Regions from separate parts of the Rhizobium sp. AG207R genome, predicted to be linked through region 3. Evidence: predicted binding sites of a transcription regulator. Region 3 holds the regulator's gene; each other region holds the start of a gene.
What was found. The regulator PhoB, encoded in region 3, activates phosphate uptake and scavenging genes when phosphate is short. The targets are predictions, from matches to a motif close to TGTCATNNANCTGTCAT.
Positions count from the first base shown of each region.

Region 1: JJQ51_RS08490 (DUF2794 domain-containing protein) is a predicted target of PhoB. The motif match lies at 7,001-7,017, and genes of this name have one in related genera.
Region 2: JJQ51_RS22180 (esterase-like activity of phytase family protein) is a predicted target of PhoB. The motif match lies at 2,514-2,530, and genes of this name have one in related genera.

Region 1 covers NZ_JAEPVT010000003.1:196,538-206,527, reverse strand. Annotated here, with positions in the region: gene JJQ51_RS08525 (DsbE family thiol:disulfide interchange protein) at 1-184, opposite strand, end outside; gene ccmD (heme exporter protein CcmD) at 181-354, opposite strand; gene JJQ51_RS08515 (heme ABC transporter permease) at 356-1,114, opposite strand; gene ccmB (heme exporter protein CcmB) at 1,194-1,853, opposite strand; gene ccmA (heme ABC exporter ATP-binding protein CcmA) at 2,107-2,754, opposite strand; gene acnA (aconitate hydratase AcnA) at 3,016-5,706, shown strand; gene JJQ51_RS08495 (DUF1223 domain-containing protein) at 5,963-6,706, shown strand; gene JJQ51_RS08490 (DUF2794 domain-containing protein) at 7,039-7,440, shown strand; gene JJQ51_RS08485 (GNAT family N-acetyltransferase) at 7,697-8,254, opposite strand; gene JJQ51_RS08480 (Bax inhibitor-1/YccA family protein) at 8,373-9,113, opposite strand; gene JJQ51_RS08475 (ABC transporter permease) at 9,309-9,990, opposite strand, start outside.
Region 2 covers NZ_JAEPVT010000009.1:192,689-202,678, forward strand. Annotated here, with positions in the region: gene glmS (glutamine--fructose-6-phosphate transaminase (isomerizing)) at 1-1,583, shown strand, start outside; gene JJQ51_RS22175 (DUF502 domain-containing protein) at 1,761-2,462, shown strand; gene JJQ51_RS22180 (esterase-like activity of phytase family protein) at 2,700-4,187, shown strand; gene recG (ATP-dependent DNA helicase RecG) at 4,232-6,337, opposite strand; gene JJQ51_RS22190 (FAD assembly factor SdhE) at 6,511-6,825, shown strand; gene mfd (transcription-repair coupling factor) at 6,822-9,990, shown strand, end outside.
Region 3 covers NZ_JAEPVT010000002.1:670,907-680,896, reverse strand. Annotated here, with positions in the region: gene pstA (phosphate ABC transporter permease PstA) at 1-89, shown strand, start outside; gene pstB (phosphate ABC transporter ATP-binding protein PstB) at 105-920, shown strand; gene phoU (phosphate signaling complex protein PhoU) at 971-1,684, shown strand; gene phoB (phosphate regulon transcriptional regulator PhoB) at 1,716-2,399, shown strand; gene JJQ51_RS07245 (GcrA family cell cycle regulator) at 2,489-3,016, opposite strand; gene JJQ51_RS07240 (aspartate aminotransferase family protein) at 3,441-4,640, shown strand; gene argF (ornithine carbamoyltransferase) at 4,714-5,631, shown strand; gene JJQ51_RS07230 (Hsp33 family molecular chaperone) at 5,680-6,669, shown strand; gene apaG (Co2+/Mg2+ efflux protein ApaG) at 6,689-7,081, opposite strand; gene JJQ51_RS07220 (DNA helicase) at 7,692-8,405, shown strand; gene JJQ51_RS07215 (O-succinylhomoserine sulfhydrylase) at 8,486-9,673, opposite strand; SAM riboswitch at 9,717-9,795, opposite strand; gene JJQ51_RS07210 (2'-deoxycytidine 5'-triphosphate deaminase) at 9,868-9,990, shown strand, end outside.

The sequences.
Region 1 (9,990 bases), on a different contig from region 3:
CCTTGGTGCCGATCAGGGCCGAGGGAATGGCCGATATATCAGTGCCGTGCACTTCCTGATCGTACATGACCTTGCCGACGGCGAAGGCGATGCAGGCAAAGACGATCAGCGGGATCAGCGCCAGCAGATAGCGCGCGGTGCCGCTCGATTTCGGCTGATCCTTGTTATCGGCATCCGTGGTCATTTCGTCTCGCTTTCGGCCGCGCGTTGCGAGCGGCGGCGGATGCCGGAGGCCTCCAATGCGGCGAGCTCGCGACGTCGTAGGCGTCCATCGATCCATATCCACGCAATGATGGCGAGGATCATGAAGGCGGCAAAGCCATAGGAGCCAAAGACGTAAAAGGGATGGGACATTCTAATCCTCCCGGCTCGCCAGGCGCGCGGCTATACGGCGCTGGGTGGCGATGCGGCGCCGCCAGATCTCGTTGCGGATCGCCATCAGGTGCAGCGTGAAGAACAGCAGCGTGAAGGCGAGCGCCATGGTGAAGAGCGGCCAGAGGAATTCCGCGGCGATGGCCGGGCCATCCATGCGCATGATGCTTTCCGACTGATGCAGCGTGTTCCACCAGTCCACGGAGAATTTGATGATCGGAATATTGATGAAGCCGACCAGTGTCAGGATCGAGGCGACGCGGGCAGCTTTTGATGGATCGTCCATGGCGCGGTTCAGCGCGATCAGGCCGAGATACATCAGGAAGAGGATGAAGACCGAGGTCAGGCGTGCATCCCAGACCCAATAGGTGCCCCACATCGGCTTGCCCCAGAGCGAACCGGTGACCAGCGCGATCAGCGTGAAGGCGGCGCCGAGCGGTGCCGCCGTCTTGCCGGCGACATCGGCGAGCGGATGGCGCCAGACCAGCGTGCCGATCGCCGACATGCTCATGATCGTATAGCACATCATCGACAGCCAGGCGGCCGGAACGTGAATATACATGATGCGGACCGTATCGCCCTGCTGATAATCGCCTTCGGTCGTAAAGGACAGATAGAGGCCGATCGCGAAGAGCACGGCCGAGATGGCCGCTAGCCAGGGAATGAGACGCGCCGAGAAAGCCAGGAACCGCGTGGGATTGGCAAGGTCGGAAAATCGGCTGATCGCAGTGATATCGCTCATGCGGCTTGTTTAACCCGATATGGCATTTCCGGCAATCGACCGCATTGTCCCGGATGGACGAAACAGTATCTTATTGCGATCAATCAGTCGTGTTCCGCAGGGCAAGAGCAGCAGCGGCCGGGCCGAGGACGGCGAAGAACAAGGTGAGCGCGATCAGGATCAGGAAGGGCGGCAGGAACGGCTGCGGCCCTTCGACGGCGGCATAGGTGGCGCTGACGCCGAAGATTAGCACCGGAATGGTGAGCGGCAACACCAGAATGGAGACCAGTAGCCCGCCGCGCGGCAAGGCCACGGCGACCGCAGCACCGACCGCGCCGATGAAGGTGATCGCCGTCGAGCCGACGAGCAGCGTCAGCGCCGTCGCCCCGATTGCCGTCTCGTTCATATTCATAAAGAGGCCGAGCAGCGGCGAGGCAATGACGAGCGGCAGGCCTGTCGCCACCCAATGCGCTGTGCATTTGATGAAGACCGTCAGTACCAGCGGCGTTTCCTGCATGACGAGCAGATCGAGCGAGCCGTCGTCACGCTCGGCCTGGAACAGCCGATCAAGGCCGAGGAGGCTCGCCAGCAGCGCGCCGATCCAGACGATGGCCGGGCCGATGCGCGAGAGGAGCTTGAGGTCAGGCCCGACGCCGAAAGGGATGACGGCGACGACGGTGAGGAAGAAGAGGATGCCGATCAACGCCCCGCCGCCAGCGCGCACCGAAAGTCTGAGGTCGCGGAGGAAGAGGGCGGTCATGGGGAAATCCTGCCGTGCTGAAAGATACCCCCCTCTGTCGCTCTCGCGACATCTCCCCCACAAGGGGGGAGATTGGTAACTTGTGGCGCGTGCATGCCCTCTTCTGAGATCGAATCCGCAGATGGAGAAGCTGAGCTCGTTGGCTTTATGAGCAGACGCAGCAAACTCCCGCCAATCTCCCCCCTTGTGGGGGAGATGTCACGAAGTGACAGAGGGGGGTAATGAAGGCTCGGCAAGTTCGGTGCTATCGATTTCATCCCCACACCCCCTCACTCACCCCGGCAAACCCCGTCATCCGCATTTCCTGCACATTCTCCAGACCCAGTGGCTGGTGCGTTGCAGCAAGAACGATGCCGCCGGTCTTCTGATGGGCGGTGATGAGACCGGCGAAGAGCTGATCGGCCGAGCTGTCGAGAGCTGCCGTCGGTTCGTCGAGGATCCAGATCGGGCGGTAGGCGACCAGAAGTTTGGCAAAAGCGATTCGCCGCTGCTGGCCGGCCGAAAGGTAGCCGAAGGGCAGATGTGTGATGCTGGCGAGCCCGACGGCGTCGGCGGCCTCATCGACATCGAGGCTAAAGCCATCAGCCATGTCGCCGAAAAAGGTTTTCCAGAAGGTCAGATTTTCGGCGACCGTCAGCTCGGATTTCATCGCGTTGCGGTGACCAAGATAGTGGCTGGCCTCGCCCGCGGGGCGTCCCGGTTCGCCGCCATTTCCGGTGAATGTGACGCTGCCTTTCTCCTGTCTGAGAAGGCCCGCCACAACGCGCAGAAGCGTCGATTTTCCCGAGCCGTTGCGGCCGGTCAGGATGAGGGCGTCGCCACCATCCAAGTCAAAGGAAACGTTCGAGAAAATCAGGTCTTCGCCCCGCCTCGCCGCCAGATTTTCAGCGCTTAGATGCATTCGCTCCGGCTTTCCCCGTTTTCGTTGCTGCAGCGCGCAAAAAATTGTCCAAATTTGCGCTTTGTCACTCTGGCAACTCTTTACGAAATTATCTATAAGACCTGCAACCACGCCAGCGGTCGGCGTGAATTCCATCCTTGCGCCGAACTTAAGGTTTTCCCTTACGTGCGGACAGCGGAAATGGCCGTACCCGCATCCTGATGTGCATAAAGTGCATAGGCGTTCGCACGACTGTGTTGGCTATCAGAAACGGGGTATCTCGTGTCTAAATCTCTTGACAGTTTTAATTGTCGTTCCACGCTGACCGTGGGCGGGAAAGACTATGTGTATTTCAGCCTTCCCAAGGCTGAAGCCAATGGTCTTCCCGGCGTTTCCAAGCTGCCTTATTCCATGAAGGTGCTTCTGGAAAACCTGCTGCGTTTTGAAGACGGGCAGTCGGTCACCAAGGAACATATCCTTGCCGTCGCCGAATGGCTGACCAACAAGGGCACCGTCGAGAACGAAATCGCCTATCGCCCGGCGCGCGTGCTGATGCAGGACTTCACCGGCGTTCCGGCCGTTGTCGACCTTGCTGCCATGCGCGACGCGATGGTTTCGCTCGGTGGCGATCCGGAAAAGATCAACCCGCTCGTTCCCGTCGACCTCGTCATCGACCACTCGGTCATCGTCGACGAATTCGGCACACCGCAGGCTTTCGCCAAGAACGTCGAGCTGGAATACCAGCGCAATGGCGAGCGCTACCGCTTCCTGAAGTGGGGCCAGCAGGCATTCAAGAACTTCCGCGTCGTTCCTCCCGGCACCGGCATCTGTCACCAGGTGAACCTCGAATACCTCGGCCAGACTGTCTGGACGAAGGAAGAAGACGGCGAAACCATCGCCTATCCCGACACCTGCGTCGGCACCGATTCGCACACGACGATGATCAACGGCCTTGGCGTTCTCGGCTGGGGTGTCGGCGGCATCGAGGCTGAAGCCGCCATGCTCGGTCAGCCGGTCTCCATGCTGCTGCCTGAAGTCATCGGCTTCAAGCTCACCGGCAAGCTCAAGGAAGGCGTTACCGCGACCGATCTCGTTCTGACCGTCGTGCAGATGCTGCGTAAGAAGGGCGTCGTTTCCAAATTCGTCGAATTCTTCGGCCCCGGCCTCGACAACATGCCGCTCGCCGACCGCGCCACCATCGGCAACATGGGTCCGGAATATGGTGCGACCTGCGGCTTCTTCCCGGTCGACAAGGAAACGCTGCACTATCTCAACATGTCCGGCCGCACCAAGGACCGCATCGCGCTCGTCGAAGCCTATTCCAAGGCTCAGGGCATGTGGCGCGACAATGACGGTTCCGACCTCGTCTTCACCGACACGCTGGAACTCGACCTCGGCGACGTCGTGCCGTCGATGGCCGGTCCGAAGCGTCCCGAAGGCCGCATCGCGCTGGAAAACATCGCTTCCGGCTTCGCGACCTCGCTGGAAACCGAATACAAGAAGCCCGGCCAGCTTTCCAACCGCTATGCGGTCGAAGGCACGGATTTCGATATCGGCCATGGCGACGTCGCCATTGCCGCCATCACCTCCTGCACCAACACCTCCAACCCGTCGGTGCTGATCGCTGCCGGCCTTCTGGCCCGCAACGCCGTTGCCAAGGGCCTGAAGAGCAAGCCGTGGGTCAAGACCTCGCTGGCGCCGGGATCTCAGGTCGTCGGCGAATATCTTGCCAAGTCCGGCCTGCAGGCCGATCTCGACAAGCTCGGCTTCAACCTGGTCGGCTTCGGCTGCACCACCTGCATCGGCAATTCCGGCCCGCTGCCGGCGCCGATCTCGAAGACGATCAACGACAAGGGCCTGATCGTTGCCGGCGTCCTCTCCGGTAACCGCAACTTCGAAGGCCGCATCTCGCCCGACGTCCAGGCGAACTATCTCGCTTCGCCGCCGCTCGTCGTCGCCTACGCGCTCGCCGGCTCGGTGCAGCTCGACCTGACGAAGGAGCCGATCGGCGAAGACCAGAACGGCAAGCCGGTCTATCTGAAGGACATCTGGCCGACCTCGCACGAGGTTCAGGAGTTCATCCAAAAGTACGTCACCCGCGAGCTTTATGAAACCAAGTATGCCGACGTCTTCAAGGGCGACGCCAACTGGCAGGCCGTGCAGGTTCCTCCGGGCCAGACCTATGCGTGGGACGACAACTCGACCTATGTGCAGAACCCGCCCTACTTCGTGGGCATGGGCAAGAAGGGCGCCGGCGTTTCCGACATCAAGGGCGCGCGCGTTCTTGGCCTCTTCGGCGACAAGATCACCACCGACCATATTTCTCCGGCCGGCTCGATCAAGGCTGCCTCGCCGGCCGGCTCCTACCTTATCGACCATGGCGTCGGCATTGCCGACTTCAACCAGTACGGCACGCGCCGCGGCAACCATGAAGTCATGATGCGCGGCACGTTTGCCAACATCCGCATCCGCAACCACATGCTCGGCCCGAACGGCAAGGAAGGTGGCTACACCATCCATTATCCGTCCAAGGAAGAGACGTCGATCTACGATGCGGCCATGCAGTACAAGGCCGAGGGCGTTCCGCTCGTCATCTTCGCAGGCGTCGAATACGGCAACGGCTCCTCGCGCGACTGGGCTGCCAAGGGCACGAACCTGCTCGGCGTGCGCGCCGTCATCGCCCAGTCCTTCGAGCGCATCCACCGCTCGAATCTTGTGGGAATGGGTGTCATCCCCTTCGTCTTCGAGGAAGGCACCACCTGGGCAAGCCTCGGCCTGAAGGGCGACGAACTCGTGACGATCGAAGGCCTGGAGAACATCAAGCCGCGCGAGCGCAAGATCGCCAAGATCACCTATGGCGACGGGTCGGTGAAGGATGTTCCGATCCTCTGCCGCATCGATACGCTGGACGAGGTCATCTACGTCAACAATGGCGGCATCCTGCAGACCGTTCTGCGCGATCTCGCCGCCTGATAGGTATTAAACGCTGTTATGGGAGGCCGCCGGAAAACTCTTCCGGCGGCCTCTTGTTTTTCACGGTGATGTGTACTGCGAGACTTCTGCTCACTCCGGCCTCACCCCATCGTGACTTTGCGTCATCGCGTTAAACTATTATCTCTTGTTTCAGATTTTTCGGGCTTGATGTGGCCTGGTCGCCCCAAGAAGCGCGAGTTTTGCAGAGCCCGTGTAGGCAGACGGCGCTCGAGATTGGATGCAGAGGTAAGATAGAATGCGCCTTCGATTTTTGGCTCCACTTCTGGCAGGCATTGGGCTCGCAAGTTCGCTGCATGCGCAGGAGGCTCCGAAGATCAAGGGCGTCGTCGAACTCTTCACCTCGCAGGGTTGCGCTTCCTGTCCTCCCGCCGATGCTGCCTTCCGTAAGCTGATCCGCCAGGGCAATGTCGTGGCGCTCGCCTATCACGTCGATTATTGGAACTATCTCGGCTGGAACGACACGATGGCATCCAAGGACAATACGGCGCGCCAATATGCCTATGCCCGTACGATGGGGCGCAGCGGCGTCTATACGCCGCAAGCGATCGTCAATGGCAGAGATCACATGAACGGTGCCGATCTCGATGCCATTAACGTCAAACTTGATGATTTTCAGCGCCTTGGCGAGGGGTTGACGGTTCCGGTCAGTGCTGCCATGAAGGGTGACGAGCTCGAGATCAAGATCGGCGCTGGGCAGGGCAAGGCGAATGTCGTTGCCGTCTATTTCGACAAGGAGCAGATGGTGGCGCCGAAAGGCGGCGAAAACAACGGCCAGCAGATTGCCTATATGCACGCGGTATCCGATGTCGAAACAGTCGGCATGTGGGACGGCAAGGCCATGAGCCTCGTGCTGCCGTCCACCGTGCTGGATAAGGCTGGCCGGCGAGGCCTTGCGATTCTGCTGCAGTCGTCGACATCTTCAGGCGATCCGGCTGCCATTCTCGGGGCGACTGTTCTGACGGTAGGCTCGGACGGCTGAACGATTTTTCCAGCTTTGCCGGAGGTCTTCCATTTTGAACTGATTCCAAAAGGGGTCCCTATTTTGGCTGGCGCCAAAAAGGGGAGGTGCCCGGCGAGGACGCATTCGGGGCTGGGGTTTAATCGATGCGCCCCGGCCGGGCCGTTTGACGCGGCGGCGCCAAACGGCTGCCTATACTTCCTGTAAATTGGGCGTCGTTTTGTCTGAAATGCGGCGTTGACGAGGTGCTTTCACAGCCGGGAAAGAAATTGTGAGTCGCCAGCCGTCTTGCAATTTGATGCGGCTGAGGCAAACTGTCATTCTCCTGTCATGAGATAGCCCTTGGGGGATTGATGACTGATCAGCCGGATTTGAGACACGGTGAAAGCCGTTCCGTCGATACCAATTCATCCGTCGTCGTTGATCTCAGAGAATACAAACAGAGCAAGGACCCGCTGCCGGTGACCTTTCATCGCCGGGAGCTGGATGCAATTCTCTGGATCTATGGCCGCATGGTCGGTGAGGGCGAGTGGCGCGACTACGCCATCGACCATTTGAAGGACAAGGCGGTTTTCTCCGTCTTCAAACGCTCCGGCGAAATGCCGCTCTTCCGCATCGAAAAGAATCCGAAGCTTTCAGCCAAGCAGGGCGCCTTCTCAGTCGTCAATACCAACGGCATGATCCTGAAACGCGGTCATGACCTGAACCAAGTGCTGAAGGTTTTCGACAAGCAGCTGAAGCTGGTGGAGAAGTAATTTCTCGTCATTGGCTGTGTGCTTGTGGCGAGTGCGGCACCCCCCTCTGTCACTTCGTGACATCTCCCCCACAAGGGGGGAGATTGTTGGGAGTTTGCGGCACATCTTTCCAAACCAATAACCTGCAGTTTCTGCAACCCCCATCTTCACTTTAGGCGCACGCGTGCCACAAGTTGCCAATCTCCCACCTTGTGGGGGAGATGTCACGAAGTGACAGAGGGGGGTAGCAGAGGTTCGGCATAAAGGCAGCTCGACACTACCCCCCAAACAATGTCCCAGGATAGACCGATGGATCCGGATCGCTCTCCGCGCCCTCGCCCAACGCCTTCTGCATTAGCATGGTATCCAGCCAGCGGCCGTGCTTGTAGCCGGTACCCTTGAGCAGCCCCACTTCGGCAAAGCCTGCCGCGCGATGTACGGCGATGGAGGCGGGGTGGGCGCCGCCGATGACGGCGATCATCTGGCGGAAGCCGAGCGTCTGGCAGTTTTCCACCAGGGCATGGAGCAGCAGTCTGCCGATGCCGCGCCCGCGCGCCTCGGGCGCCAGATAGATCGAATCCTCCACCATCCAGCGATAGGCCGGCCGCGTGCGGAAAGCGGAGGCATAGGCATAGCCGAGAAACGCACCGATATCGTCTTCGGCGACCAGATAGGGATAGCCCTTGTCACGAATTGCCTCGAACCTGGCCGCCATTTCCTCCTGGTTCGGCGGCGTGATTTCATAGCTTGCCGTGCCGTTCAGAACGGAATCTCTGTAGATGGCGGTGATGTGGGGAAGGTCGTCTAAGGTTGCACTGCGGAGGCTGACGGACATTGTTTCTATTGCCTGATCTGCGAATTTGCGACGGTTGCCATAAAATCGCAGCGCTTGTGCCCAGGCAAATAAAAAAGGCGGCCGAAGCCGCCTTTTCGTGTCTCATTTCATGCTGCAATTAACGGCGGTTGCCGAGGAACTGCAGCAGGAACATGAACAGGTTGATGAAGTCGAGGTAGAGCGACAGGGCGCCCATGATCGCCTTGCGGCCGGCCACGGTCACGTCGTCGGCTTCGTAGTACATTTCCTTGATCCGCTGCGTATCGTAGGCGGTGAGGCCTGCAAAAATCAGGACGCCGATCACGGAGATGGCGAACTGCAGGGCGGACGAAGCCAGGAAGATGTTGACGAGCGTCGCAATGATCAGGCCGAAAAGGCCCATCATCAGGAACGAACCCATCGCCGACAGGTCACGCTTGGCCGTGTAGCCGTAGAGCGACAGCGCGCCGAAGGAGGCGGCGGTCACGAAGAAGGTCTGCACGACGCTCTGGCCGGTGTAGATGATGAAGATCGACGACAGCGACAGGCCTACCAGCGCGGCGTAGACCCAGAAGGTCGTCGTCGCGGCGGCCACGCTCATGCGGTTGATCCTGAAGCTCAGGAAGAAGACCATTGCGAGCGGGGCGAGAATGACCACCCACTTCAGCGGGCTCAGATAGATCGCCTGGCCGAAGGCCGTGATTTGTCCGTTTGCGAAAGCGAGCGAGAAGGAGAGATAGGCGGCAACACCCGTGATCGCCAGACCCAGCGCCATCAGGTTATAGACCTTGAGCATGTAGGCTCGAAGGCCCTCGTCTATCATCTCACCGGATTGCGCACCGCTCTGCGCCCGGTTTTGGTAATTGCGAAAGTCAGCCATGTTTTCCTCTTTCAAGCTCCGATTTGATTACGGTGTCGGGTCTTTCAAGGCCCAGGCGCCGCTGCGGAGCTCAGCATGCCTGCACAGAATATGAGGCTTTCGGGCCTCATACACAAGGGTCAAGCGATCCGGCGCATGTTAAATCGATGTAATATCGAGCCGTTTTGCCGGCTTCCGGTTCGTCTCCGTAACGAATCAGAGTTCGCGCAGAACAGGCGCTGCTTTCTGCCCAAGAATCCGCCAAGTACCGATCAAGCCGATACCGACCGTCAAAATCAGCGCAATAGCCAGCGTGGAGAAAGCGACATCGGGCAGAAAGGCAGAAGGTAGCCGCATGATGCGGCTGACGATGTACCAGGCGGATGCGGAGCCGGCGATCAGCGCGAAGATGGCGGTTGCGGCGCCCAGGATCAGATATTCGTAGCTGAAGGCACGGATCAATGTTGCCCGCGTCGCGCCGAGCGTCTTGAGGATGACGGCATCATGCGTGCGGGCGCGGTTGCCGGCCGCGAGCGCACCGGCCAGCACCAGCACCGAGGCAATGAGTGCGACAGAGGCAGCGGAACGAATGGCCGTCGCCAGCTGTCCCACGAGCGTGTTGACGACATCGAGCGCATCCTTGACGCGGACGCTTGTGATGGTCGGGTAGCTATTGGTGACCTTCCTCAGGATCGCCGCTTCCTGTTCCGAGGTGGCGGAAGTATCGGTCAGGGTCGCGAGCCAGGCGTGCGGAGCGCCCCTGAAGGTGTTGGGCGAGAAGATCATCACGAAATTGATCGACAGCGACTGCCATTGAACCTTGCGGAAGCTGGCGATCCTGGCGGTGACGTTGCGGCCAAGCACGTTGACGGTAACTTTGTCGCCGAGCTTCAGGCCG
Region 2 (9,990 bases), on a different contig from region 3:
AAACCAATGCCCATCCGCATTTCGTCGAAGGTGTTGCTGTCGTCCACAACGGCATTATCGAGAACTTCTCCGAGCTGCGCGAAGAACTGAAGGCCGAAGGCCAGGAATTTGCTTCGCAAACGGATACGGAAGTTGTCGCTCATCTATTGGCGAAATACGTTCGCGAAGGCCTGGACGCACGTTCGGCCATGCTGAAAATGCTGAACCGTGTGACGGGCGCCTATGCATTGGCCGTGATGTTTCAAAACGATCCCGGCACGCTGATGGCGGCGCGTTCTGGCCCGCCACTCGCGGTCGGCCACGGCAAGGGCGAGATGTTCCTCGGCTCGGATGCCATCGCACTTGCGCCTTTCACCAACGAAATCACCTATCTCGTCGATGGTGACTGCGCCATCGTTAGCCATGCCGGCGCGACCATTCTCGATTTCAGCGGCAAGGAAGTGAGCCGGCTGCGGCAGATTTCCCAAGCGACCGCCTATGTGGTCGATAAGGGCAATCACCGTCACTTCATGGAAAAGGAAATCTACGAGCAGCCGGAAGTCATTTCCCACGCGCTCAGCCACTATGTCGATTTCGCCAGCCATCGCGTGCGCCCGGATGTCTCGGCCATAGATTTCGGCGGCGTGTCCGGCCTTGCGATTTCGGCTTGCGGCACCGCCTATCTTGCCGGCCTGATCGGCAAATACTGGTTCGAGCGCTATGCGCGTCTTCCGGTCGAAATCGATGTGGCCTCCGAATTCCGCTATCGCGAAATGCCCTTGTCGCCGTCGCAAGCGGCGCTGTTCATTTCCCAATCCGGCGAAACCGCGGATACCTTGGCTTCGCTGCGCTATTGCCGGGACAACGGCCTGAAGATCGGCGCCGTGGTCAACGTCAGGGAATCGACCATCGCGCGCGAATCCGACGCGGTGTTTCCTATCCTGGCTGGTCCCGAGATCGGCGTCGCCTCGACGAAGGCTTTCACCTGCCAGCTTGCGGTTCTCGCATCGCTCGCGATCGGAGCGGGCGTTGCTCGCGGCACGGTCAGCGCCAAGGATGAACAGGAAATGGTGCGCCATCTCGTCGAGATGCCGCGTATCATGGCGAATGTGCTGAATATCATCCAGCCGCAGATGGAAAGCCTGTCGCGCGAAATCTCGAAGTTCAAGGATGTGCTCTATCTCGGTCGCGGCACCAGCTTCCCGCTCGCCATGGAAGGCGCGCTGAAGCTGAAGGAAATCTCTTATATCCACGCCGAAGGCTATGCGGCCGGCGAATTGAAGCACGGGCCGATCGCGCTGATCGACGAGAATATGCCCGTCATCGTCATCGCTCCGCATGACCGCTTCTTCGACAAGACCGTTTCCAACATGCAGGAAGTGGCGGCGCGCGGCGGCCGAATCATCTTCATCACGGATGAGCTTGGCGCGGCAGCCTCGACATTGCCGACCATGGCGACCATCACCTTGCCCGTCGTCGACGAGATCATCGCCCCGATCATATTCTCGCTGCCGATTCAATTGCTTGCCTATCATACGGCCGTCTTCATGGGCACGGACGTCGATCAGCCGCGCAATCTCGCTAAATCGGTCACCGTGGAATAGGACAACTTCCGTCCCGCATTTGCCGTCACGTCATCGTGAGCCGGACGTTTGTTCGGCTCGCGGACGCAGCTGGCGGGTTGTATGCCGCACTGATTTCTGGCACGATTCCCATTCTGAGATGGTGGGGAGGATTTGCCGGGTAGCAGTAGGCGGCGGAACGGAGTTTTCGAGCGGCGAATGACTGAAAAACTCATCAAAATGTCCGTAACCACGCGGATCAGAAACAATTTCCTGGCCGGCCTGATTATCTGCGCCCCGATCGCCATTACCCTGTGGCTGACCTGGTCCGTCGTTCATTGGGCCGATAGCTGGGTTCGCCCCTATATTCCCGCGCGCTACGATCCTGAAAGCTATCTGAACTTCGCCGTTCCGGGGACCGGCCTGGTGATCGCGATGATCTTCATCACGATCGTTGGTTTCCTCGCCAAGAACCTGATTGGCCAGAGCATCGTCCGCTTCGGGGAGTCGATCGTCAACCGCGTGCCGCTGGTGCGGACCATCTATAAGAGCGTCAAACAGATCTTCGAGACTGTGTTGAAAGAGCAGGGCACATCCTTCAAGAAGGTCGGGCTGATCGAATATCCAAGCCCAGGCCTCTGGTCCATGGTATTCATATCGACCGATGCCAAGGGTGAGATTGCTTCGAAATTCAATGCCATGGGTCAGGACATGGTGGCGGTCTTTCTGCCGCCGACACCTGTGCCCACGGCCGGCTTTCTGGTTTTCGTTCCACGCGAAAAGATCACGGTGCTCGACATGAGCCCGGAGGATGGCGCCAAACTGCTGATCTCGGGCGGACTTGTATCGCCCGAATACAAGGAAGAGCTCATCGCGGCGAAGGGGCTGCCCAGGCCCGTTCCGATAAAATCGCTGACTTAGAAACGCTCCCGTTCCTGTCGTAGGTTGCCTGGCCTCGCGTATCACGCGAGCTGTCATGTCTCTATCATATTGACGCCTTAGATCGTCCTACGGGACAGGCAATCGGATGCATCTCATCATCGAACATTCGGAGTTTCGACCCCGGCTGTTGTTTTTCGACGCGGCTTGAGAGCGGGTCGGAGATGGATCTCATTGTCTCCATACATATTTTCACTGGAGGATATTGTCTTGAAATATATGCATTCGAAGAGCTTGCCGCTGTTGTCGGCCGCGCTGGCAGCATTTGTTTTTTCCGCACCAGTCGCGGCGCTTGCTGATAATTCCATCGCAGTCCAGGGCGTGACGCTCGTCAACAAGGGACGTGTCGCGGTCGGTCGTATCCCCGCCAATCTGCGCGACAAGTTCGGCGAGACCTTCGGTTCCGGTTCGGGAATGTCGATCGACACCAAGAGCTGGGTCCGCAATGCCGACGGCACCTATAAGGGTTCGCTCTGGCTGCTGCCGGACCGCGGCTATAATGTCGCCGGCACCACCGATTATCGCGGACGTCTCAACACCATCGATATCAAGCTGACTCCGGTCGCTCCCGGCGCGACGCCGCCGGCCGGCCAGGAACAGTCGGGCGTCGAGGCCAAGCTCGCGGATACTCTGCTTTTGAAAGACAACAAGGGCAACGAAACCACCGGCCTCGACCCCGCCAACGGCGTTCGCCAGGCAGAAAGCGGTATGCCGCTTTTGCCGCAGGCACCGAACGGCAAGATCTCGCTCGATAACGAAGCTATTGCTCGGCTGCCCGACGGTTCGATGTTCATCAGTGACGAATACGGTCCTTACATCTATCGCTTCTCGGCAGACGGGCGCATGATCTCGGCCACGGCACCGCCGGCGGCGTATCTGCCAATGCGCCACGGCGCCGTGAATTTTTCCTCGAACAATCCCGGTCCCGGTGAAGCCGCGCCCGATCCGAAGGATCCGACCAGCGGGCGCCAAAATAATCAGGGCTTCGAGGGGATGTCCCTGACGCCGGACGGCAAGTTCCTGATTGTCGTGCTTCAGTCCGCGACCCGCCAGGACGGTGGCGATTCCAGCTCTACCAGGCAGAATACACGCGCCCTGGTCTATGATGCCGCCGATCTCGACCATCTGAAACTGGTGCACGAATATGTCGTGCCTTTGCCTGTCTTTACCAATGAAAAGGGCAAGACGGCCGTCGCCGCGCAAAGCGAAATCGTGGCACTCTCACCGACAAGCTTCCTGATGCTGGCGCGCGACAGCAACAATGGTTATGGCCAGAAGGGCGATAAGTCGCTCTATCGTAGCATCGTTGCCGTCGATGTGTCCGCTGCCACCGATATTGCCGGCGGCAAGTTCGACGGCGACACGGCTGTCGCGCCAAAGGGCGTTCTTGATCCCTCCGTCAAGCCGGCTGTCGTCAGCCAGTTCATCGACATCAACGACAGCGCCGATCTTGCGCGCTTCGGTCTGCACAATGGCGCGCCGAACGACCGTAACAACCTCTCGGAAAAGTGGGAGGCCATGTCGATCGTCAGCGTTCAGGATCCGAAGCTGCCCGACGACTACTTCCTGTTCGTTGCCAATGATAACGACTTCATCACCCAGGACGGTTTCCAGGTCGGAGCCGCCTACAAGGATGAAAGCGGTGCCGATGTCGACACCATGTTCCAGGTGTTCCAGGTCACCATTCCCGGCCTCGCCGCAAAGTAATGTCGTGAGAGACAGGGATGGACGCGGCTAACGCGTCCATCCGCTCACCCCGCTCGCAGGAACCGGATCGCCTCGTCGCGACGGAAGAGATAGAGCAGGGTGCGTACCGCACTGCCACGCTCGCTGGTGAGCTCCGGATCGCGCTCAATGAGATAGGCGGCATCCTTGCGGGCAATTTCCAGGAGATCGGCATGGGCTTCTAGGCTGGCGATGCGGAAGCCAGGTGTGCCGGACTGGCGTGTCCCCAGAAGCTCGCCTTCGCCGCGCAGCTTCAAATCCTCCTCGGCAATGCGGAAGCCGTCTTCCGTCTCGCGCATGATCGACAGCCGCGCATGCCCAGTTTCACCGAGGGGGCCTTTGTAGAGCAGGATACAGGTCGAGGCTTCGTCACCGCGACCGACGCGGCCGCGCAGTTGATGCAGCTGTGCTAGGCCGAAGCGCTCGGCATGTTCGATGACCATGATGGTCGCGTCAGGGACATCGACACCCACTTCGACGACGGTCGTGGCCACCAGCAGACGGATCTCGCCATTCTTGAACGCCATCATCACGGCGTCTTTTTCCGGGCCGCTCATCCGGCCATGGATCAGGCCGATGCCCGGTCCAAGCGCCTTGGTCAATGTCTCATGGCGCTCTTCGACGGACATTAAATCGGATTCTTCGGATTCCTCCACAAGTGGGCATATCCAATAGGCTTTTTTACCCTCAGATAGCGCGCTTCTCAGGCGTGCGACGATGTCGCCGGTTCGTTCATTCGGAATGGTGATCGTCTGGATCGGCTTGCGTCCCGCCGGCTTCTCAGTGAGCTTCGAAACGTCCATATCGCCGAAGGCGGCGAGCACCAGCGTTCGCGGTATGGGCGTCGCGGTCATCACGAGCATATGCGGCGAGATGCCCTTCGCGGTCAGGCGCAGGCGTTGGTGAACGCCGAAGCGGTGCTGCTCGTCGACCACAGCCAGCATGAGGTTGGCATAGGCGACGCTGTCCTGGAAGAGAGCATGCGTGCCGATGATGATCTGTGCTTCCCCGGAAGCAATGCGCTCGAGGATCGCATCCCGCTCGCGTCCCTTTGTGCGGCCTGTGAGAACTTCGACGGAAAGGTTTGCACTCGCTGCGAATTTTGAAATCGTTGCATGATGCTGGCGAGCCAGGATTTCGGTCGGTGCCATCAACACGGCCTGGCCGCCGCTTTCGATCACGGCGGCAATCGCCATCAGTGCCACCAGTGTCTTTCCCGCGCCGACATCACCCTGCAGCAGCCGAAGCATGCGCTCAGTGCCCGCCATATCCTTGAGAATATCGGCAACCGCTTCACGCTGGCTGTTCGTCATCGAGAAGGGCAGGGATTCCAGTATCTTGCGGCTGATTTCTCCAGTTGCATGCACCGGCTGCCCCGCAACCTTGCGCAGCCTTTGGCGCACGAGAGAGAGCGACAATTGCCCTGCCAGGAATTCATCATAGGCAAGCCGGCGGCGCGCGGGAGATTGCGGATCGATATCGGCCGCATCTCTCGGCGCATGCAGCATGTGGAAGCTATCGGAGATCGAGGGAAAGCCCTGCCTCTGCGTAAGGGTTATATCATCCCACTCAGGCAGCTGCGGAATGCGCGGCAGCGCCGCCTCGATGGTCTTGCGCAGGAACTTCGGCGTGAGGCCGGCGGTTAGCGGATAGACCGGTTCGACGAGCGGCAGGTTTTCCGCTTCACTCTCGCGCATGATGTAATCCGGATGCACCATAGATGGGCGGCCGTTGAACCAGTCGACCTTGCCGCTGACGGTGACCGTCTCGTCGATCGGCAGCTGCTTTTCGAGCCATTGCGCCTTACCCCGGAAGAAGACCAGCGCCAATTCTCCGGTCTCGTCGTGCAGATAGACGCGATAGGGAACGTTGCTACGCGCATTCGGCGGCGGCTGGTGTCGGTCGACACGGCCGGTAATGGTGACGATGGCGCCCTGCGGCGCCCTCGCGATACCGGGCTGCTCGCGTCGGTCGATGATCGAATGCGGCGCGTGGAAAATGAGGTCGATGACCCGGCAATCGTCGATCGTCTCGCGGTCGAGCAGTTTAACCAGCAGCTCGGATACCTTCGGCCCGACGCCGGGCAGCGAAGAGATGGAGGCAAACAGCGGGTCGAGGATAGCGGGACGCATGGCCGGCAAAATGCGACGGGCAGGGCGCATTTGGCAAGGGGCAGCGAAGAACTCGATCCGTTTGAGCCCGACACTCCCCGGAAAATTGCATCGCAGGTGCTTTTTTCTGAAAAACCGGTTCCCACCTTTAAGCGCTGGTTTTATAGAGACGCATCAACATAAAGGTGTTTTTGATGACTGGGCTGACCCTCAGCAGTGCCGATCTCGATCCTCGCCGTCGGCGCATCCTTTTCCGTTGCTGGCATCGCGGCATCCGCGAGATGGATCTGGTCTTCGGCCAGTTTGCCGATAATGAGCTGCCTGGATTGGCTGAAGCCGATCTTGATGAGCTTGAGCGCATCATGGCTGAAGAGGACAACGATCTCCTGAAATGGATCCTCGGCAGCCAACCGACGCCGCAGCATCTGCAGACGCCGCTCTTTGAGCGCTTGGCCTCTTACAAGCCCGATTTCGAAGAAATCGCCGAAAGGTTCGGATTAACGAAATGATCCCCGGTTTCGACGCGAAGAAGCTGCTCGCCGCAAGCGAGCCGATGACGATCGGTCATGTTCCAGCCGGCCTGGAGCCGTTCCTGATTGCCGAAATGGCAAAGGCCGGTCAGCCGATAGCCTATGTCATGTCCGACGGTCAGCATATGGCCGATGTCGAACAGATGCTCGGCTTCATCGCGCCCGAAATCCCTGTTCTCACCCTGCCTGCCTGGGATTGCCTTCCCTACGACCGCGTTTCTCCAAGCTCCGATACCTCGGCCCGGCGCCTGGCGGCTTTGTCCGGCCTGATCGCACATCATCGCAAGCCGCATGCGGCGATCGTGCTGGTGACCGTCAACGCCATGCTGCAGAAGGTGGCGCCGCAGGACATTATCGAGAGCCTGGCCTTTTCGGCCCGACCGGGTAACCAGGTGCGGATGGATGACATCGCGGCCCGCCTGGAGCGCAACGGTTTCGATCGTGTCGCAACGGTACGTGAGGTCGGTGAATATGCGGTGCGCGGCGGCATTCTCGACGTCTTCGTTCCCGGCACGGAAGAGCCGGTGCGCCTGGATTTCTTCGGCGATACGCTGGAAAGCATCCGCAGCTTCGATCCCGCCAGCCAGCGCACGACAGGGCAGGTGCGTTCGCTCGATCTCAATCCGATGAGCGAAGTGACGCTGACGCCGGATACGATCAGCCGCTTTCGCAAGAATTATCTCTCCGCCTTCGGCGCCGCTACGCGCGATGACGCGCTCTATCTCGCTGTCTCCGAAGGCCGCCGCTACGCCGGCATGGAACACTGGCTGCCGCTCTTCTACGAGAAGCTGGAGACGGTTTTCGACTATCTCAAGGGCTTCCGCTTGGTCACGGATCACACCGTGCGCGAGGCGGCTGAGGAGCGCTCCAAGCTCGTCTTCGATTATTACGATGCCCGCCTGAATGCCGGCCAGCAGGCCAAGGGGCAGATGGCGCAGGGCACGCCCTATAAACCGGTCACGCCTGGTCAGCTCTATCTCGATGGCAAGGCCTTCGGCAACGCGCTCGATGCCTTCGGCGCGATCCGTATCTCGCCCTTCAATGAACACGAGGGTGAAGCGCGTCGCGTCATCGAGCTTGATGCCCGCCAAGGGCCGCGCTGGGCGCGGTCAGCGACTGACACAGCCGATAGCGAGCGCGTCAACGTCTTCGATGCGGTCGTCAAGCATATTGCCGACAAGCGGGCTGCAGGTGGCAAGGTGCTCATCTCCGCCTGGACCGAGGGTTCGCTCGATCGCCTGCTGCAGGTGCTCTCCGAACATGGGCTGGCGCGCGTCAAGACGATTGAGGCCTTCAAGGATCTCAGCGGCCTCGCGAAGGGTGAGGCGGCGGCCGCCGTACTCAGCCTCGAAGCCGGTTTCGAGGCTGGCGATCTGATCGTCATTGGCGAGCAGGATATTCTTGGCGACCGCATGGTGCGTCGCTCCAAGCGCCGCAAGCGCGCCGCTGATTTCATCTCGGAAGTGGCAGGCTTGGACGAAGGCTCGATCGTCGTTCATGCCGAGCACGGCATTGGCCGTTTCGTTGGGCTGAGGACCATCGAGGCCGCCGGCGCACCGCATGCCTGCCTTGAGCTGCAATATGCCGATGATGCCAAACTCTTCCTGCCGGTCGAGAACATCGATCTGCTCTCGCGCTTTGGCGGCGAGGGCACCGAGGCGCAGCTCGACAAGCTCGGCGGCGGCGCCTGGCAGATGCGCAAGGCGAAGCTCAAGAAGCGCCTTCTGGATATCGCTGGTGACTTGATCCGTGTCGCAGCCGAGCGCCTGACGCGCCACGCGCCGGTGCTGACTTCGCCCGAAGGGCTCTACGACGAGTTCGCTGCACGCTTCCCCTATGACGAGACCGACGACCAGATGAATGCCATCGAGGCGGTGCGTGAGGATCTCGGCGCCGGCCGGCCGATGGACCGCCTCGTCTGCGGCGACGTCGGCTTCGGCAAGACCGAGGTGGCGTTGCGTGCCGCCTTCGTCGCCGCCATGAATGGCGTGCAGGTCGCCGTTGTCGTGCCGACGACCTTGCTCGCCCGCCAGCATTTCAAGACCTTTTCCGAGCGTTTCCGCGGCCTGCCGATCCGGGTACAGCAGGCATCCCGCCTGGTTGGCGCCAAGGATCTGGCGCTGACCAAGAAGGAAGTTGCCGAAGGCAAGACGGATATCGTCGTCGGCACACACGCGCTGCTCGGCGCCGGCATCAGCTTCGCCAATCTCGGCCTGCTCATCATCGACGAGGAGCAGCATTTCGGCGTGAAGCACAAGGAGCGCCTGAAGGAGCTGAAGAGCGACGTGCATGTGCTGACGCTGTCGGCGACACCGATCCCGCGCACGCTGCAGCTGGCGATGACGGGCGTGCGCGAACTCTCGCTCATCACGACGCCGCCGGTCGACCGCATGGCGGTGCGCACCTTCATTTCACCCTTCGATTCCCTCGTGATCCGCGAAACGCTGATGCGCGAGCATTATCGCGGCGGCCAGAGCTTCTATGTCTGTCCGCGTCTCGCCGACCTCGCCGATATCCACGCCTTCCTGCAGTCGGATGTGCCTGAGCTGAAGGTGGCGGTCGCGCACGGCCAGATGCCGGCCGGCGAACTGGAAGACATCATGAACGCCTTCTACGAAGGCCGCTATGATGTGCTGCTGTCCACCACCATCGTAGAATCCGGCCTAGACGTGCCGACGGCCAATACGTTGATCGTCCATCGCGCCGATATGTTCGGCCTTGCTCAGCTTTATCAGCTGCGCGGCCGCGTCGGCCGCTCCAAGGTCCGCGCCTTTGCGCTCTTCACGCTTCCGGTCAACAAGGTACTGACGACGACGGCGGAGCGCCGGCTCAAGGTGCTGCAGTCTCTGGACACGCTCGGTGCCGGCTTCCAGCTCGCAAGCCACGATCTCGACATCCGCGGCGCCGGCAATCTGCTTGGCGAGGAACAGTCGGGTCATATCAAGGAAGTCGGTTTCGAGCTCTACCAGCAGATGCTCGAGGAGGCCGTCGCCGAGGTAAAGGGCGTCGACGAGATCCAGGATACTGGCTGGTCCCCGCAGATCTCCGTCGGCACGCCTGTCATGATTCCCGACGATTATGTGCCCGATCTGCATCTGCGCATGGCGCTCTATCGCCGCCTCGGCGAGATCACAGAGCTGAAGG
Region 3 (9,990 bases):
CCGGCGCCATCATCGTGCTCCTCTTCTTCCTCGTCGCGATGAACATCGGCGCCATCCTGCTGCGCCGCCGCTTCGAGCGGCGCTGGTAAGGGAGGGCGCACGAAATGAACATGATGACGGAAGCTGCCAGCGAAAGAGCCTTGGCCAAGAAGATGACGACGATCCCTTACAAGATGATCGGCCAGGACGTTTCTGTGTTCTACGGCGACAAGCGGGCGCTCTTCGACGTCAATCTGAAGATCCGCGCCAATACGGTCACGGCCCTGATCGGCCCTTCCGGCTGCGGCAAGTCCACCTTCCTGCGTTGCCTCAACCGCATGAACGATACGATCGAGACCTGCCGCGTCACCGGCAAGATCACGCTCGACGATCAGGATGTCTACGACGACAGCATCGATGTCGTGGAATTGCGCGCCCGCGTCGGCATGGTCTTTCAGAAGCCCAACCCGTTTCCGAAGTCGATCTACGAGAATGTCGCCTACGGCCCGCGCATCCATGGCCTGCATCGCTCGAAGGCCGATCTCGAGCATATCGTCGAAACCAGTCTGCAGAAGGCCGGTCTCTGGGGTGAGGTGAAGGATCGGCTCCATGACGCCGGCACGAGCCTGTCGGGCGGCCAGCAGCAGCGCCTCTGCATCGCGCGCGCCGTTGCGGTCAGCCCGGAGGTGATCCTGATGGACGAGCCGTGCTCTGCGCTCGATCCGATCGCAACCGCCAAGGTCGAGGATCTCATCCACGAGCTTCGGGAGAATTTCACCATCGTCATCGTGACGCATTCCATGCAGCAGGCCGCTCGTGTCTCGCAGCGTACCGCAATGTTCCATCTCGGCCACCTGGTCGAGGAGAACGACACCGATAAGATGTTCACCAATCCCGACGATTTCCGCACGCAGGATTACATCATGGGCCGTTTTGGTTGATGATGGCAGGCGCGCGGCTCCTTTCACACAGTTCACTTGAGGATAGAAAAATGGTCTCCACTCACATTCTCTCTGCCTATGACGAAGACCTGAAGTTTCTGACGCGCCGCATTGCCGAAATGGGCGGCCTGGCCGAGCAGATGGTTAGCGACAGCGTACGCGCTCTCGTCAACAGCGACGCGGCCCTGGCCCAGAAGGTCATCTCCGACGACGTCGTTCTCGACCATGCCGAGCGCGAAGTTGGTGACAAGGCGATCGTCACCATCGCTCGTCGTCAGCCGATGGCAGCGGACCTGCGCGAAATCATGGGCTCGATCCGCATCGCCTCCGATCTGGAGCGCGTCGGTGATCTCGGCAAGAATACCGCAAAGCGCGTCATCGCCGTTCAGGGCACGGGCGTGCCGCGTCGTCTCGCTCGTGGCATCGAACACCTCTCCGAACTGGCACTGAGCCAGCTCAAGGAAGTTCTTGATGTTTACGCGACCCGCTCGCCCGATAAGGCCGTGTCGATCCGCGAACGCGACGAGGAAATCGACGCCATGTACACCTCGCTCTTCCGCGAGATGCTGACCTACATGATGGAAGATCCGCGCAACATCACCACCTGCACGCATCTTCTCTTCTGCGCCAAGAACATCGAGCGCATCGGCGACCATGCCACCAACATCGCCGAGACGATCTATTACATGGCGACCGGTGCTCAGCCGGAAGGCGAGCGCCCGAAGGACGATACCGCCAACACCGTCGGCGCAGTGACGGAATAATCTGGAAGCGAAGAAAGGAGACCATAGGCGCATGGTTCCGAGAGTTGCTGTTGTAGAAGACGAGGAAGCGCTTAGCGTTCTGCTGCGCTACAATCTTGAGGCCGAAGGCTTCGAGGTCGACACGATCCTCAGAGGTGATGAGGCCGAGCTGCGTCTCCAGGAGCGCATCCCCGATCTCCTGATCCTCGACTGGATGCTCCCCGGCGTGTCCGGCATCGAGCTCTGCCGCCGGCTGCGTATGCGGCCGGAGACGGAGCGCTTGCCGATCATCATGCTGACGGCTCGCGGCGAGGAAAGCGAGCGCGTGCGCGGACTTTCGACCGGCGCGGACGATTACGTCGTCAAGCCGTTCTCGACGCCGGAGCTGATGGCCCGCGTCAAGGCGATGCTGCGGCGCGCCCGCCCGGAGGTTCTCTCCACGGTGCTGCGTTGCGGCGATATCGAGCTGGACCGCGAAACCCATCGCGTCCACCGCAAGAGCCGCGAAGTCCGGCTGGGGCCGACAGAATTCCGCCTGCTGGAGTTCCTGATGTCCTCGCCAGGCCGCGTCTTCTCGCGTTCGCAGCTGCTCGATGGCGTATGGGGGCACGATATCTACGTCGATGAACGCACGGTCGACGTCCATGTCGGCCGTCTGCGCAAGGCGCTCAATTTCTCCAATATGCAGGATGTCATCCGCACCGTTCGCGGCGCGGGCTATTCCATGGAAGCCTGAGCGGCTCGCCGCTCGGGTGTTACTAAATAGCGGCGGAAATAGAAAAACGGGCCTCGAGGGGCCCGTTTCTCTTTGTCTTGCGGTAACTTTCAGCCGTTGTTGCGACGGCGGTCATGCACCGGCTGGTAGGCCATGCGCTGATGATAGGTGCAGTAGGGGGACGAATCCGGGCTGTCATTGCCGCAGAAGTGGAAGTCGTCCTTCAGCGGGTCCCCGACCGGCCATTTGCAGGTGCGTTCCGTCAGCTCCGTCAGGCCGAGGCGGCGGGAGATCGGAACGACGACGTTCGATGCCGGGCGATACTGAATTTCATTGACGGAATCTATCTCGATCTCTTCCTTCAGCATGGTTGCACCCTGCTGGCGGGCGACCACGGTGCGGGTAGCGACGCGCGAGCCGTAGGTCGTTGCGCGGGGAGCCGCGGCACTGCGCTTTGGCGTGCGCGTCGCGGTTGCCGTGCCGCCCGCCTTCGCTCGGCCAGGAAGGTTCAGGCGGTGCACCTTGCCGATAACGGCATTACGGCTCACGCCACCGAGCTGCGCAGCGATCTGGCTGGCGCTCAACCCTTCGGACCATAGCTTTTTCAGCTTCTCGACGCGTTCGTCTGTCCAATTCATGCCCTGTCTCCGCTGTCGCGTTTCCGATGGCAGAATCCCTCACCATTGCCTCGCATGGGAACGAGGCGCGAAACGCTCTAAAATTGTGGTGACTAGTTCCGCCGCATGCAGTCTAGCAATTGCTTTTTAACCTAGTGTGAGGCTGACTCCGTGACAAGAGTCGCGAGAATCTTGAGGAATCGATTTCGAGGTTTTCCCCAACTTGCTGCCTAGGCGTGGCATTTCTGCAATAGGCGCCGCCGAACCTATCTCTTTTGCCCGCAAGCGCTATCTCGCACCTGCTAAAACGCCAGTTTTGTTGACATCGCGATGCAAAACATCAATAGTGCCCGGGCCGCCGCAAGGCGGCATTTTTGATTTTTTCGGACCCGTTTCATCAAATCGAAGCGATCGGTCCTTAAAGTTGTGATCAGGAGATATGGCCATGGCCGAGACCACGCCGCTTTATGACACCTATATGCGCGCTCCGTTACGGTTCGAGCGAGGCGAGGGCGTCTGGCTGGTCACCGAAAATGGCGAGCGCTACCTCGATTTCGCAGCCGGCGTCGCGGTCAACTCGCTCGGTCACGCCCATCCTCATCTCGTCGCCGAATTGAAGGCCCAGGCCGACAAGGTCTGGCACCTGTCGAACCTCTACGAGGTGCCCGGTCAGGAGAAGCTGTCGAAGCGGCTGACGGAAGCGACCTTCGCCGACAAGGTATTCTTCACCAATTCGGGCGCCGAGGCGCTGGAATGCGCCATCAAGACGGCGCGGCGCTATCAATTCGCCAAGGGGCATCCCGAAAAGTTCCACATCATCACCTTCGAGGGCGCCTTCCACGGCCGCACCATCGCGACCATCGCCGCCGGCGGCCAGGAGAAGTATATCGAGGGCTTCGGACCCAAGGCACCGGGTTTCGATCAGGTACAATTCGGCGATCTCGATGCCGTGCGCGCCGCCATCACGGATGCGACGGCCGGAATCCTGATCGAGCCGGTTCAGGGCGAGGGCGGCATCCGTCCGGCCACCAACGAATTCCTGCGCGGGCTGCGTGAGATCTGCGACGAACATGGCCTGCTGCTGATCCTCGACGAAGTACAGTGTGGCGTCGGCCGCACTGGCAAGCTCTTCGCCTATGAATGGGCCGGCATCAAGCCTGATATCATGGCTGTCGCCAAGGGCATCGGCGGCGGTTTCCCGCTCGGTGCATGCCTTGCGACGGCAGAAGCCGCCTCAGGCATGAAGGCAGGCACCCACGGTTCCACCTATGGCGGCAATCCGCTCGCCATGGCGGTCGGAAATGCCGTTCTCGATATCGTGCTTGCCGAAGGCTTCCTGCAGCATGTGCGCGATGTCTCGCTGGTCTTCCGCCAGGGGCTCGCCTCGCTCAAGGATCGTTTTCCTGACATCATCGAGGACGTTCGCGGCGAAGGTCTGATGCTCGGCATCAAGGCGGCCATTCCGCAGGCAGAGCTGCTGCAGGCTATCCGTGCCGAGCATCTGCTCGGCGTGCCGGCCGGCGATAACGTCATCCGCCTTCTGCCGCCGCTGGTCGTCACCGCCGAAGAAGCACGCGAAGGTCTTGCCCGCCTGGAGCGTGCCGCCGAGCGTGCGCGCGCTGCCCGCACCAAGAAATCGGCTTGAGTTCAACGCCCGCTGACGGGGCGTTCCTGCCCCACGCGGGCGTTATTGTTTTTTCTGGAGCACAGGTAAGGACATGGCTTCTCCGAAACACTTTCTCGACCTCTCTGCCGTTCCGGCTGCCGATCTGCGCAACATCATCGATGACGCGATCGTGCGAAAGAGCGCGCAGAAGGCCGGCACTGCCGACAAGCCGCTCGCCGGCAAGATGCTGGCGATGATCTTCGAGAAGCCGTCCACCCGAACCCGCGTTTCGTTCGATGTCGGCATGCGACAGTTGGGCGGCGAGACGCTGTTCCTCTCCGGCACCGAAATGCAGCTTGGCCGCGCCGAAACGATCGGCGATACGGCCAAGGTGCTGTCGCGCTATGTCGATGCGATCATGATCCGCACGACCGATCATTCGCGCCTGCTGGAGCTAGCGGAACATGCGACCGTTCCGGTCATCAACGCGCTGACCGACGATACGCATCCCTGCCAGATCATGGCGGATATCATGACGTTCGAGGAGCATCGCGGCCCGATCAAGGGCAAGACGCTTGCCTGGACGGGCGACGGCAACAACGTGCTGCATTCGCTGATCGAGGGTGCGGCACGCTTCGGCTATCGCATGAATATGGCGGTACCCCTTGGTTCTGAGCCGAAGGATCACTATCTGAACTGGGCCCGCAACGAGGGCGCCGAAATCATGCTCTCGCATGATGCAGACCGTGCGGTCGCCGGCGCCGATTGCGTGGTAACCGATACCTGGGTTTCCATGAATCAGGAGCACCGGGCACGCGGTCACAACGTCTTCCAGCCCTATCAGGTCAACAAGGCTTTGATGGCACAGGCCGGCAAAGACGCTTTGTTCATGCATTGCCTGCCTGCTCATCGCGGGGAGGAGGTGACGGACGAGGTGATCGATGGCCCGCAATCCGTTGTCTTCGATGAGGCGGAAAACCGCCTTCATGCGCAAAAGTCGATTCTTGCTTGGTGCCTGGGCGCGATCTGAAGATATTAAACCGCGTCTCAAGGGCGCGGGCGCAGTAGGAGTAAAGCAATGGCCGAAAATGCCGCAACGCTGGGTCAGTTTGATTTCGCCGGTGACGATCATGTCGTTCCCTTCCAGGTGGAAGGTCTGGACGTGCGCGGCCGTGCCGTACAGCTCGGTCCGCTGCTGGACGCGATCCTTGCCCGGCATGACTATCCGACGCCGGTTGCACGCCTTCTGGCGGAGGCCATCGTCCTGACCGTCCTGCTTGGCACGTCGCTGAAATTCGAAGGCAAGTTTACCGTACAGACCAAGGGCGACGGTCCCGTCGACCTTCTGGTTGCCGATTTCACGACGCCGGAAAACGTTCGCGCCTATGCCCGTTTCGACGAAGAAGCACTGGAAAAGGCAGTCGCCGAAGGCCGGACCGAGCCGGAACAGCTGCTCGGCAAGGGCGTCCTCGCCTTCACCATCGATCAGGGCCGTTTCAGCCAGCCCTATCAGGGCATTGTCGCGCTTGATGGCGCCTCGCTCGAAGAGATTGCCGGCACCTATTTCCGTCAGTCGGAGCAGATCCCGACGCGCGTGCGTCTGGGGGCGGCAGAACTTTTCGACCGTGATGAGAACGGCAAGCCGCGTCACCGCTGGCGGGCCGGTGGCCTGATCGCGCAGTTCCTGCCCGAAGCGCCCGAGCGTATGCGTCAGCCGGACCTGCATGGCGGCGATGGCGATACCGGCGTGCGCGATCATGTCGAAGACGATGCCTGGGCGGAGGCACGCAGCCTGGTGGAAACCATCGATGCCGATGAGCTGACGGATCCGCAGGTTGGCACCGAGCGCCTTCTCTATCGCCTGTTCCACGAGCGTGGCGTACGCGTCTACGAGCCGAAGGCCGTCTATGACCGCTGTTCGTGCTCGCGCGACAAGCTGAAGGGCGTCTTGAAGGGCTTCACGGCCGAGGAGATCGAGGCCAGCCAGGAGAATGGCGAGATCGCCGTCACTTGTGAATTCTGCTCTACGACGTATCGCTTCGACGTGTCGGAGATAGAGGCGGCCTGACGGTGCCGATTTTGTCGGCTCAGTTCAGCGTGCGCAACAGGTTGGGCGTATCCAGAGAAAAGGCGGGGATCTTGACATGGAATTGCTCTCCGTCGTCCGTTTCCATCTGGTAATGGCCGAACATCATGCCTGACGGCGTATCCAGCGGGCAGCCCGATGAATATTCATAGGTATCGCCGGGTTTCAGATGCGGCTGCTCGCCGACGACGCCCGGCCCCGTCACCTCATCCACCATGCCATTCATGTCGGTGATGTGCCAGTAGCGTGTCACCAGCTTCACGGCCTTCTTCGAATGGTTGGATATGACGATGCGGTATCCCCAGACATAGCGATCGTCGTCCGGATCGGATTGCTCCTCCAGATAAAAAGGTTCGACGACAACCTCGATGTCGCGTGTTAGGGCGCGATACATGCCTGATACCTTGCCACTGCCCTGAAGCGCCGAGCGCTTCTCCAAGCCTCACTGCCGCTTCAGCATTTCCACATTCGCGGCATATTATCCGCATTCCACCACCCCCGCCAAGAGCGGGATATCTAGCGGTATCCTATAACCAGCCCGCTCCGTCAAGGAACGGCGTGATGAAAACTTGCGTGAACGGGTAGAGCCTTCCCGGCATTTAGCTATTACAGCTAATAACGAAGGTTAACGAGACGTCGAAAGAAGTATCTCAAATCGTCTGTCATTTGGTATTCTCTGACATGAAGCCTCTCTCTCCACTTTTGGTGAGAAGAAACGCTTGCCGCAGCCAAAGGTGCACTTGTAGGTTGCCCGTCATATCTGCAGCCCGCCGATCAAAATCTCCAGCTCATATAATTCCTCATTTCATCTTATGTTCCCTGGGGGTGTGACCGCAATTTTCATCGGAAGGCATTTCGGCTATCATCTGATTCTGGCATGGCCCGTGCCTCCCCCCTCCATTCGGGAAAGTATATTTCATGCGGGGCCGTCGATATCAAAACCGACTGTTTGAGCGCCTGGCATAAGGAGGGGTTGCGGTCATTGCTCGCAATAGGAGGTTTAGATGAGGCTTTCTGCCCCTGTTTATCATTTAAAGCGCAAGGCTAGGCTCCTGTCTCGCCAGCAGAAAATCCCCTTGCACGCCGCGCTGGATCGCGTCGCGGCTGGCGAAGGCTTTGCGGGCTGGAGCTTGCTCGCAAGCAAAACGAGCTCAGCTGTGCCCATCGGTGAGCTATATTCGCGTCTGAGCCCGGGCGATCTGGTGCTGATCGGCGCGCGGCGCGGTCACGGCAAGACCCTAATGAGCTTGCGGCTCGCCGTCGAAGCCATGAAGGCTGGCAATCGCGGTGTCTTCTTCACGCTGGAGGACACGGAAAAGGTCGTCCTGGACCGTTTTCCTGTCATCGGTGCCGATTATGCGGAATTTGCCGATCTGTTTGAATTCGACAATTCAGATGCCATCAGCGCCGATTATATCGTCGAGAGGCTGGCCGGTGCGCCGCGTGGCACGTTGGCGGTCGTCGATTTTCTGCAGCTGCTCGATCAGAAACGGGAAAAACCGGAGCTGATGATCCAGGTCCGGGCGCTGAAGGCGTTTGCGCGCGCCAGAGGCGTGATCGTCGTCTTTGTCTCGCAGATCGACCGTTCCTATGATCCGGCGCTGAAACCAGTGCCCGATCTCTCGGATGTTCGCCTGCCGAATCCGCTGGACCTCAAATTGTTCGACAAGACGGTCTTCCTGAACAACGGTCAGGTTGAATTCAAGGCCGCTAACTGACGAGCTACCCTATCTCTCGCGAGATTGCCCGATGAGGGCAGGTCGAGCCGCCCGGAAAAATCCGGGCGGCTCGATTGATATCAGGCGGAAACCTGCTCGAGCGCGCGGGCGAAGTCCTCGACCAGATCCGCGCTGTCTTCGATGCCGGCGGAGAAGCGCACGGTGCCCGGCGAAATGCCGAGCTCGGCGCGGGCTTCGTCGGTGAGGTTCTTGTGCGTCGTGGTGGCAGGATGCGTGATCAGGCTCTTCGAGTCGCCGAGATTGTTGGAGATCTTCACGATCTCCAGCGCATTCTGCAGCTTGAAGGCCGCTTCCTTGCCGCCCTTGAGCTCGAAGGCGACCAGCGTAGAGCCGCCGCTCATCTGCTTGGCGATGATATCGGCCTGCGGATGGTCCCTGCGGCCGGGATAGATCACGCGGGCGACCTTGTTGGTCTGCTCGGCGAGGAAATCGGCAACCTTGGAGGCGTTCGCCGTCTGCTGCGCAACGCGCAGCGGCAGCGTCTCAATGCCTTTCAGCAGCGTCCAGGCGGTAAAGGGAGACATGGCCGGGCCGGTGTGGCGGAAATAGTCCTGCAGGTTCTCGTCGATCCACTGCTTGTCGGAAAGGATGACGCCACCAAGCGAACGACCTTGGCCGTCGATATGTTTGGTGGCGGAGTAGACGACGATATGGGCGCCGAGTTCCAAAGGCTTTTGGAAGAGCGGCGTGGCGAAGACGTTGTCGACCACGACCTTTGCGCCGATCTGGTTGGCGAGCTTGGCGACGGCGGCAATATCGACCACTTCCAGCGTCGGGTTGGTCGGGCTTTCGAGGAAGAAAACCTTGGTGTTCGGGCGGATGGCTTTTTCCCAGTTCTCGGTAAAGCGGCCGTCGACCAGCGTGCATTCGATGCCGTATTTCGGAGCCAGCGTCTCGACCACCCAGCGGCAGGAGCCGAAGAGGGCGCGGGCAGCGACGATATGATCGCCGGCCTTCAGCTGGCAAAGGATGGCTGCGGAGACAGCGGCCATGCCGGACGCGGTGGCGCGGGCGTCTTCAGCGCCTTCCAGCGCGCACATGCGCTTTTCGAACATATCGTTGGTGGGGCTGCCGTAGCGGGCGTAGATAAAGCCGTCCGTCTCGCCCTTGAAACGGGCTTCCGCCGCTTCCGACGTGTCGTAGACGAAGCCCTGGGTCAGATAGATTGCTTCGGAGGTCTCGCCGAATTGCGAACGGAGCGTTCCGTTGTGTACGAGCTGGGTTGCGGGGCGCCAAGTCTTGCTCATGCCATCACCACTTTCAAAACAAAAAAACCGGTCGCGAAAGCAGACCGGTTCAACCCCGGTCTTTTTAGCCATTTGTTTAACGTGGCTGCAAGCCGACCGGCCAAATCACCACGGGATAAGTTGCAATACTGCCGTTGACGGCTTGCGTCAATTCCCCGAGTTTGGTTTTGTCTGCGACAAATTATGAGAGAAGCATGATGGCTCGCAATACTGGAATTTTGGCCGATCGCGCCATCGCAGCGCTGTTTGAAACGGGGCGGCTGACGAGCGAGAGAGAACTGGACGTCGATCAGATCCAGCCGGCAAGCCTTGACCTG